3 regions of the Xanthomonas sp. NCPPB 4467 genome follow, and region 2 is predicted to be linked to each of the others. Evidence: predicted binding sites of a transcription regulator. Region 2 holds the regulator's gene; each other region holds the start of a gene.
What was found. The regulator FliA, encoded in region 2, starts transcription of late flagellar genes. The targets are predictions, from matches to a motif close to TAAAGTTTNNCNNNCNNNGGCCGATAA.
Positions count from the first base shown of each region.

Region 1: ACCQ06_RS15505 (STAS domain-containing protein) is a predicted target of FliA. The motif match lies at 1,319-1,345, and genes of this name have one in related genera.
Region 3: ACCQ06_RS17030 (methyl-accepting chemotaxis protein) is a predicted target of FliA. The motif match lies at 1,670-1,696, and genes of this name have one in related genera.

Region 1 is NZ_CM191260.1:3,523,277-3,526,549, forward strand. Features, by position in the region: gene mfd (transcription-repair coupling factor) at 1-1,004, shown strand, start outside; gene ACCQ06_RS15505 (STAS domain-containing protein) at 1,457-1,786, shown strand; gene ACCQ06_RS15510 (chemotaxis protein CheA) at 1,805-3,273, shown strand, end outside.
Region 2 is NZ_CM191260.1:2,576,575-2,579,847, reverse strand. Features, by position in the region: gene flhF (flagellar biosynthesis GTPase FlhF) at 1-519, shown strand, start outside; gene ACCQ06_RS11175 (MinD/ParA family protein) at 506-1,390, shown strand; gene ACCQ06_RS11170 (RNA polymerase sigma factor FliA) at 1,387-2,154, shown strand; gene cheY (chemotaxis response regulator CheY) at 2,190-2,582, shown strand; gene ACCQ06_RS11160 (protein phosphatase CheZ) at 2,582-3,208, shown strand; gene ACCQ06_RS11155 (chemotaxis protein CheA) at 3,211-3,273, shown strand, end outside.
Region 3 is NZ_CM191260.1:3,898,525-3,901,797, forward strand. Features, by position in the region: gene ACCQ06_RS17020 (membrane-bound PQQ-dependent dehydrogenase, glucose/quinate/shikimate family) at 1-1,031, shown strand, start outside; gene ACCQ06_RS17025 (hypothetical protein) at 1,093-1,320, opposite strand; gene ACCQ06_RS17030 (methyl-accepting chemotaxis protein) at 1,763-3,273, shown strand, end outside.

The sequences.
Region 1 (3,273 bases), 950 kb from region 2:
ACTTCCTGCACAACGATGTGGAAAGCATCGTGCGCATGCAACGCGACCTGTCCGAACTGGTGCCCGAAGCGCGTATCGGCATCGCGCACGGGCAGATGCCCGAGCGCGAGCTGGAACGGGTGATGCTGGATTTCCAGAAGCAGCGCTTCAACGTGTTGTTGTCGACCACGATCATCGAATCGGGCATCGACATTCCCAACGCCAACACCATCATCATCAACCGCGCCGATCGCTTCGGTCTTGCGCAGCTGCATCAGCTGCGCGGCCGCGTGGGCCGTTCGCATCACCGCGCTTACGCGTATCTGGTAGTGCCGGACCGGCGCTCGATGACCTCCGATGCGGAAAAACGCCTGGAAGCCATAGCCTCGATGGACGAGCTGGGTGCGGGCTTTACCCTGGCCACGCACGATCTTGAAATCCGCGGCGCCGGCGAATTGCTCGGCGAAGACCAGAGCGGCCAGATGGCCGAGGTCGGTTTCAGCCTGTACACCGAGCTGCTGGAGCGCGCGGTGCGCAGTATTCGCCAAGGCAAACTGCCCGATCTGGATGCCGGCGAAGAAGCGCGTGGCGCCGAAGTGGAGCTGCACGTGGCCTCGCTGATCCCCGAGGATTACCTGCCCGATGTGCATACGCGCCTGACGCTGTACAAGCGTATTTCCAGTGCACGCGACACCGATGCATTGCGCGAATTGCAGGTGGAGATGATCGACCGCTTCGGCTTGCTGCCGGATCCGGTCAAGCACCTGTTCGCGATTGCCGAGCTCAAGCTGCAGGCCAACGCGTTGGGGATCCGCAAGCTGGATCTGGGCGAAAACGGCGGGCGTTTGGTGTTCGAAGCCAAGCCGTCGATCGACCCGATGACCGTCATCCAGATGATCCAGAAGCAGCCGAAGATCTACACCATGGATGGCCCGGACAAACTGCGCATCAAATTGCCGATGCCCGACGGCGCAGACCGCTTCAACGCCGCACGCGGTTTGCTGGCCGCGCTGACACCGGGCTGAAGCGCAACGCCGCGTTTGATGGCGTCGCAGCAGACTCGACAGCACTACACGTCATGCACGCAGGTGAGCATCACCTGCGTGCATGCTGCGTGCGCGAGAGGTCTCCGATCTCGCGCCGATGTGCGTCACACGCAATGGGCTCGCAGCCCTTGCCCTTGCTCGATCCGCACCGCTGCGCCGTGTTTGAAACACGCGCGCATTGTCCCGGGACTGTCCAGGACAAACGCCCCATGAGCCTGCTTGCGACAAACCTGAGCAGTTAATTTCAGAACTGCTAGAAGATTTCACATTTACGTCATTCGACTGAATTTGGTCTAAATATTTCAGCTAGGCGCCGATACCTGCATAGACCGGCATGACTCCGTGTGCAACGCACTGCCACACAGATCCATGCCACCGCGACCTTCTCCCCGCGTCATCGCACCCAATGTGCGCCATCGCTTGAGGCACCCATGAACGCTGCATCTCCCGATCTGCCCGCCCCGTTGACGCTTACCCTTGAGGGCGAGATGACCATTCGTCGCGCCGCAGAACTCAAGCCGCTGTTGCAGCCGGCGTTGGCGCATCCGGGTGGAGTGCATCTGGATCTGGCGGCGGTGAGCGAAATCGACACCACCGGCCTGCAATTGTTGCTGGCCACCAAGCAGGCGATCCAGACCGATGGACGGCCGTTTTCGCTGACCGATTCCAGCCGTGCGGTGGTCGATGTGATCGAACTGCTCGGCCTGCTCGAAGCGCTGTACCCGCATGCGGTTGCCGGCCTCGGCGAACACATTCACTAACGGACGGGTGACGCGCGCATGGACATGAACCAGCTGATGCAGACCTTCCTGGCCGAGAGCCGGGATCTGCTCGAAGACATGGAACGGCATCTGCTCGAAGCCGAGCGTGGCACGTCGTCGCCGGATGCGGTCAATGCGATCTTCCGTGCCGCGCACACCATCAAGGGCTCGGGCGGATTATTCGATCTGCCGCAGCTGGTCGGCTTCACCCATGTGGTGGAAAGCGTGCTCGATCTGGTGCGCGAAGAAGCGCTGACGTTGAGCTCGGACCTGATCGGACTGCTGCTGGTGTGCTGCGATCATATCCATGCATTGGTGGAGACCGCCGCCGACCCCAGCCATGCCGATGCAGCTGCGCTGGCGGCCGAAGCCGAGCCGCTGCTGGCGCAATTGCAGACCTACCTGCAAACCAGCGCCTGCGGCGTCACCGCCGCCGCCATCCAGTACAGCACGCCTGAAAAACAGAGCGGTTACTGGCGCATCTCGCTCAAACTTTTCGCCGACGCGCTGCGCTTCGGCAACTCGCCGCTCAAGCTGATCCGCAACCTGCGCAGCCTGGGTTCGGTGGAATCGATCGGCACCGACTACAGCCAATTGCCAAAGTTCGAAGACCTCGACCCGGAAGCCAATTACCTCGGTTTCCAGATCCTGCTGCGCAGCGATGCCGACCGCGCCGCGATCGAAGAAGTGTTCGAATTCGTCCGCGACGATTGCGATCTGGATATCGCCGCCGTGCCTGCGCCAGCCGATACCGCCACGCTGCTCGTCAACGAGCCGGTGGTGGCCGCTACGTCGGTCAGCGGATTTGCCGCCGTGCCAAATGGCGCAAACGCCGCATCGGCGCCGGCCCGCAACGCACCGGACGCCGGCGGCCGCAACAGCGATGCGCGCTCGATCCGCGTGGATGCCGACAAGCTCGATCGCATGATCGATCTGGTCGGCGAACTCATCATTGCGGTCAGCAGCACCAATGCCAATGCGCAGCGCACCGGCGATGCGCAACTGCTGGAATCGGTCTCGATTCTGGCCGGCCTGGTGGAAGACGTACGCGAAAGCGCGCTGCAGCTGCGCATGGTCAAGATCGGCGGCACCTTCAGCCGCTTCCAGCGCGTGGTGCACGATGTGGCACGCGAGCTGGGCAAGGACATCGCGCTCGTGGTCGCAGGCGAAGACACCGAACTGGACAAGTCGGTGGTGGAAAAGATCGGCGACCCGCTGACCCATCTGGTGCGCAACGCGATGGATCACGGCATCGAACCGGCAGACGTGCGCGTGGCGCGCGGCAAACCCGCACGCGGCACCGTGGGCCTCAACGCCTATCACGACTCCGGCAGCATCGTCATCCAGATCACCGACGACGGCGGTGGCTTGAACCGCGACCGGATCCTGGCCAAGGCGCTGGAACGCGGCTTGATCGAACCCGGCCGCCAACTCAGCGACCGCGAAGTGTTCGCGATGATCTTCGAGCCGGGTTTTTCCACCGCAGA
Region 2 (3,273 bases):
ACCGACACCTTGCGCGTCGGTGGCCGCGAGCAGCTGCACAGCTACGGCCGCCAGCTCGGCATTGCCGTGCACGAAGCCGATAGCGCCGACAGCCTGCTCGCGCTGCTGGATCGCCTGCGCGACTACAAGCTGGTGCTGATCGACACCGCCGGCATGGGCCAGCGCGACCGCGCCCTGGCTGCCCAGCTCAACTGGCTGCGCGCCGCCCAGCAGGTCACCTCGCTGCTGGTGCTGCCCGCCAACTCCCATTTTGCCGACCTCGACGAGGTCGTGCGCCGCTTCGCCCACGCCAAACCCCAAGGCGTGGTGCTGACCAAACTCGACGAGACCGGCCGCTTCGGCAGCGCCTTGTCGGTGGTGGTCGACCACCAACTGCCCATCACCTGGGTGACTGACGGACAGCGGGTCCCCGACGACCTGCACCGCGCCAATGCCGCCAGTCTCGTTCTTCGTCTTGAAGATTTACGGCGCGCTGCCGATAAGCCCTGTACTCCGGAGCACAACCATGCAGTCGCGTGAATACGCAAAGCTGACCAACGCCTTCCCCCTGACGGCGACCCGTCCCGAGCCCTTGGGCCCGGTGCGCACGATTGCCGTGACCGGTGGCAAGGGCGGCGTGGGCAAAACCAACATCTCCGCCAACCTGGCCGTGGCGCTTGCCGACATGGGCAAACGCACGCTGCTGCTGGACGCCGACCTTGGCCTGGCCAACCTGGATGTGGTCTTGGGCCTGTCGCCCAAGTTCACCCTGGCCGACCTGATCGCCGGCCGCTGCACGCTCGATGAAGTGATCATCGAAGGCCCGGGCGGCGTGTTGGTGGTGCCGGCCGCCTCCGGTCGCCGCCACATGGCGGAACTGGCTCCGGCCCAGCACATCGGCCTGGTCAATGTGTTCTCCGAACTGGAACGCGACCTGGACGTGATGGTCATCGACACCGCCGCCGGCATCACCGACAGCGTGCTGACCTTCTGCCAGGCCGCCCAGGACACCGTGGTGGTGGTCTGCGACGAGCCGGCCTCGATCACCGACGCCTACGCGCTGATCAAGGTGCTCTCGCGCGAACGCGGCGTGGACCGCCTGCAGATCATCGCCAACATGGTGCGCGACCCCAACGAAGGCCGCCTGCTGTACGACAAGCTCTCGCGCGTGTGCGAAAAGTTCCTCGGCGATGTGTCGCTGAACTATCTCGGCCACGTGCCGCAGGACGACTGGTTGCGCCTGTCGGTGCAGCGTCAGCAACCCGTCATCAAGGCGTATCCCGCCAGCCCGTCGGCGCAGGCCATTGCCGAAATCGCACGCCGTACCTCGCGCTGGCAGGCTCCCACCGTGCCGCGCGGCAACGTCGAGTTCTTTGTCGAACGCATCATCCAACGGGGAGTGGCCGCATGAGCACTGCTACCGCAACCACGGCCAGCGCGCAGTACCGCGCCGTGCAGCGCAATAACGCCAACGACGTGGTGACCCAGCACGCCGATCTGGTCCGCCGCATCGCCCACCATCTGGCGGCGCGTCTGCCGGCCAGCGTGGAAGTGGACGATTTGATCCAGGCCGGCATGATCGGCCTGATCGAAGCCTCGCGCAGTTACGACTCCGACCAGGGCGCCTCGTTCGAAACCTACGCCTCGATCCGTATCCGCGGCTCGATGATCGACGAAATTCGCCGTGGCGACTGGGTGCCGCGTTCGGTGCACCGCCGTGCCCGCGACGCCGCCGCCGCCGTGCGCAAGATCGAGCAGAACACCGGCCGCGCCGCCGCCGCCACCGAAGTGGCCGCCGCGATGGAAATGCCGCTGCCCGATTACCTGCGCCTGATGGAAGACGCCGCACGCGGCCAGGTGCTGAGCCTGGAATCGCGCATCGAAGATCACGGCGAGCTGGACACCACCGCCAAGGGTGGCCCCAACCCGCAGCAGATGATGGAGCGTGGCGAATTCGGCCGCGAGCTGGGCAAGGCCATCGGCCAGTTGCCCGAGCGCGAGCAGCTGGTGCTGTCGCTGTACTACGAACAGGAATTGAACCTGAAGGAAATCGGCGCTGTGCTCGGTGTCAGCGAGTCGCGCGTCTGCCAGATCCATGGCCAGGCCGTGGTGCGTTTGCGCGGCCGCCTCAAAGTCTTCGAACTGGCCGATGCCGGTGTCGAAATTGACGACTAATTTTTTCGCGTATTTTTTCGTATTAGGAGCTTGATGTGAATAAGAACATGCGGATCCTGATCGTGGACGACTTCTCGACGATGCGACGTATCGTCAAGAATCTGTTGGCAGATCTCGGCTTCACCAATACCGCAGAGGCCGAAGACGGCAACAGCGCGCTGGCTGCATTGCGCGCGGGCCCGTTCGATTTCGTGGTGACGGACTGGAACATGCCCGGCATGACCGGCATCGACCTGCTGCGCAACATCCGCGCCGACGCCAAGCTCAAGCACCTGCCGGTGATGATGGTGACCGCCGAAGCCAAGCGCGAGCAGATCATCGAAGCGGCGCAGTGCGGCGTCAACGGCTACATCATCAAGCCGTTCACCGCGCAGACGCTGGAAGAAAAGCTGGGCAAGGTGTTCGAACGTCTGGCGGCGACCGCCTGATGAACGCCACCGTGGAGACCAATGCCGAACGCGCTGCGTTGATCGAGCGTCTGCAAGGTGCACTTGATGCACTGGAAAGCGGTGACGAAGCTGCGTGGAAGCGCGAGGTCGATCACCTCGCCGCCCTGCGCACGCGTCCGATGATGCAGGGCCTGAGCCGGCTCGCGCGCGAACTTGGGCAAGCGCTGGGCGAGCTGCCCACCGTGCCCGAAGAAGCCGGCGAACTGGACGATGCCTGCTCGCGCCTGGACCACGTGGTGGAAATGACTGAAAAGGCCAGCCATCGCACCCTGGATCTGGTCGAAGAATGCCGCGAGCTGGCCAACAAGCTGCGCGACGGCGGTCTGAATCAGGACCAGGGCGCGCTGATGGACCAGATGCGCCACAACCTGACCGAGCTGTCGCTGGCGCAAAGCTACCAGGACCTCAGCGGGCAGATCATTCGCCGCGTGGCCGGGATCGTGCGCCGCGTGCATGAAGGCTTCGGCGCGCTGGGCCTGCCGCCCAAGAGCACCGAGCCGAAGAAAGACGACGGCGGTCTTGCCGGTCCTGCGGTCAAGGGCCTGGACCGTCACGCGGTGTCGCAAGACGACGCCGACGATTTGCTGTCCGGATTGGGGTTGTAACCATGAGTGCTGTTCCAGACGATATTGCTGCCGATTTCATCGTCGAGGCCCAGGAAATCCTGGAT
Region 3 (3,273 bases), 1.3 Mb from region 2:
ACGACATCGGCCCGCAGCCGAACCTGGTCGATTGGCCGGTCGCCGGCGGCGGCACCCGTCCTGCAGTGATCCAGGCCACCAAGTCCGGCCAGGTGTTCGTGCTGGATCGTGCCACCGGCGCGCCGTTGATGCCGGTCAAGCAGATGGCCGTGCCGCAGGGCACCGATCATGGCGACTGGACCGCTGCCACCCAGCCGATCTCGCCGGGCATGCCCAACACCGTGGGCGCGCCCAGCCGCGAGGTCGAAACCATCATCGAATCCGATGCCTGGGGCATGACCCCGTTCGATCAGCTGGCCTGCCGTATCCAGTTCAAGCAGCTGCGCTACGAAGGCATGTTCACCCCGCCGACGCTGCAAGGCTCGCTGGCGTTCACCGGCAACCACGGCGGCATCAACTGGGGCGGCGTCTCGGTCGATCTGCAGCGCGGCATCATGGTGATGAACAGCAATCGCCTGCCCTACACCTTGCAGGTCTATACCCGCGAGAAAATGAACGAACTCGGCGTCGTGTCGGTGTTCGACGGCAAGAGCAAGACCCCCGGCTACATGGCGCAGAAGGGCCTGGCCTACGGCGCCCGCAAGGAGCCGTGGATGTCGCCGCTCAACACCCCGTGCGTGGCGCCGCCGTGGGGCTACATCTCCGGTGTGGATCTGCGCACGCAGCAAGTGCTGTGGCGCCGTCCGCTGGGCACCGGCTACGACCAGGGTCCGATGGGCATCCCGTCCAAGACCAAGTTCGAGATCGGCACGCCCAACAACAGCGGCTCGCTGGCCACCGCCGGCGGCGTGACCTTCATCGGCGCAACCCTGGACGACTTCATGCGCGGCTTCGACACCCGCACCGGCAAGCAGGTCTGGGAAACCCGCGTGCCGGCCGGCCCGCAGGCTGCCCCGATGAGCTACACCATCGATGGCAAGCAGTACATCGTGGCCGCCGTGGGTGGACACGACCGCATGGAAACCAAGTCCGGCGACAGCGTCATCGCCTGGGCATTGCCGGACGATGCAAAGGCGGCGCCAGCGAAGTAATCGCCAGACCCGTCGTGCAGTGACACCACAGACCGGCCGTCGCGAGACGGCCGGTTTTTTTTTATGGGTGCGGCCTGCCGATCGGCCGGATCGTCGTTGCCCGGATGCGGCGGAGCATGCGGTGTGCGGTCGGAATCCGTGGTTCTGGCGGTACGCCTGACTGCACGGTGTTGCGTCCGCCGATGACAGGTGTGCCGGAACTGCGGTTTGACGGGCGAACCATCTGCATCGCACCGAGCCTTGTCGGATAGTGGTCTTTGGCGAAGTTTTTCGGATCGCTGCCTTTCACGTTCTCCTGCTGCGATTTCCCGACGCCCGTTGCACTGCCATGGCGGTGGTTCGTGCCCGCTCCGATTTCAGCGCGATGTCGGACTACCGGCAATGGTGCAACGCGCGCTAGTCGCCGCGACCAGATCAGATGGAAGCAAACAGCCCATGTGCACTCCATCGGAGCACGGAATTGCCCGACCTCACGACGATCTAAATTCACGCGAAATTTACAACTACCAACACCGATTCCGGGCGCCCGCGAGTTGCTCAAAACATACGCACCGCAACTGAAAACGCTTCCAAATCAACCACATCAGCTTTTTACGTGGTCCGCAGCACGCATTCCGATAAACGGTCCTTTCACACCATCATGATTCGGGCTCGGCCGCCGATACCCCCATTGCAGCCACTCCTGCAGCACACCGTTCCCCCTATCCCAGAACACTAGTTGGACTCAGCCTATGTTGCCTTCACACGATGCCGCACCCGTTTCCCGCCCACCGGCGGGCGCAAACGTTGCGCGTACCACCTGGACTGCATGGATGCCCGCTGCCGCACACCTCGGGCTGCTGGCTTTGCTGACGTTCTACGCCGCCACGCTGGTGCCCGGCGGCATCGGTAGCGCGTTCGCGAAGCTGTTCCCGGCCCTGCTGGTGCTCGGCGCGGCCAGCGTTGGCCTATGGTGGTGGACGCGTCGTCGCAACAGCGCGCAGCTGCAGCAGGCAGTGAATGCGGTCGCTGCGCTGGGCGAAGGCCGCTTCCAGCGCCTGGACCTGCGCACCGCATCCGGTGAGCTCGCACCGCTGCTGCAGACGTTGCAGGCAGCCCAGGACAAGCTGGCCATCCGCATCGACGTGATGGAACAAGGCCTGCGCCATGGGCAATTCGTGATCAAGGCACTCGACGATCTGGACACCATGATCCGCATCGCCGACGACGACGGCCAGGTGCTGTTCGCCAACCGCAAGCTGCTCGCGATGCTCAAGCTGATCGAGCCGGATGTGCAGAGCTTCCGCCCCAGCTTCCATGCCGAAGGGTTCGTCGGCGGCAGCATCGGCGACATCTATCCCGACAGCCAAGCCGCCATCGATCGCATGCGCGCCTTGACTGCATCCAAGGCCGTGCGCGCCCCGTTCTTCGGCCGCCAGATCGATTTCGTCTACAGCCCGATCATTGCCGCCGACGGCACCAAACTGGGCACCATCGCGCAGTGGATGGACGTCACCGCGCAGGTCAACGCCGAGCAGGCGCTGATGCAGATCATCGACGCGGCATCGGCTGGCGACTTCAGCCGCCGCATGCAGGTCGACGGCATGGACGGCGTGTTGCTGTCGCTGGCGCAAGGCATCAACCGCATCTACGACTCGGTGGAAACCCACCTGGCCGCGTTGGCGCGCGTGATCGGCGCGCTGGCCGAAGGCGACCTCACCCAGCGCGTGGACGGCGATGCGCACGGCATCTTTGCGCGTCTGCGCGACGACACCAACCAGACCGTCGCCCGTCTGACCGAAATCATCGGCGGCATCCAGACGGCATCGGACACCATCCGCCAGGCGGCGGTGGAAATCGCTGCCGGCAATACCGATCTGTCCGAACGTACCGAACAGCAGGCGGCGAACCTGGAAGAAACCGCAAGCTCGATGGAAGAACTCACCTCCACCGTGAAGCAAAACGCCGAGAGCGCGCTGCAGGCCAACCGCCTGGTGGTAGGCACCGGTGAAGTGGCGCAGAGCGGCGGCCAGGTGATGGACGATGTGGTCTCCACCATGAGCCAGATCAGCACCGCCTCGCGCAAGATCGGTGAGATCATCGGTGTCATCGACGGTATCGCGTTCCAGACCAATATCCTGGCGTTGAACGCCGCTGTGGAAGCGGCGCGCGCCGGCGAACAGGGCCGCGGCTTTGCGGTCGTCGCCTCCGAAGTGCGCGCACTGGCGCGGCGCTCGGCCGATGCGGCAAAAGAGATCAAGAC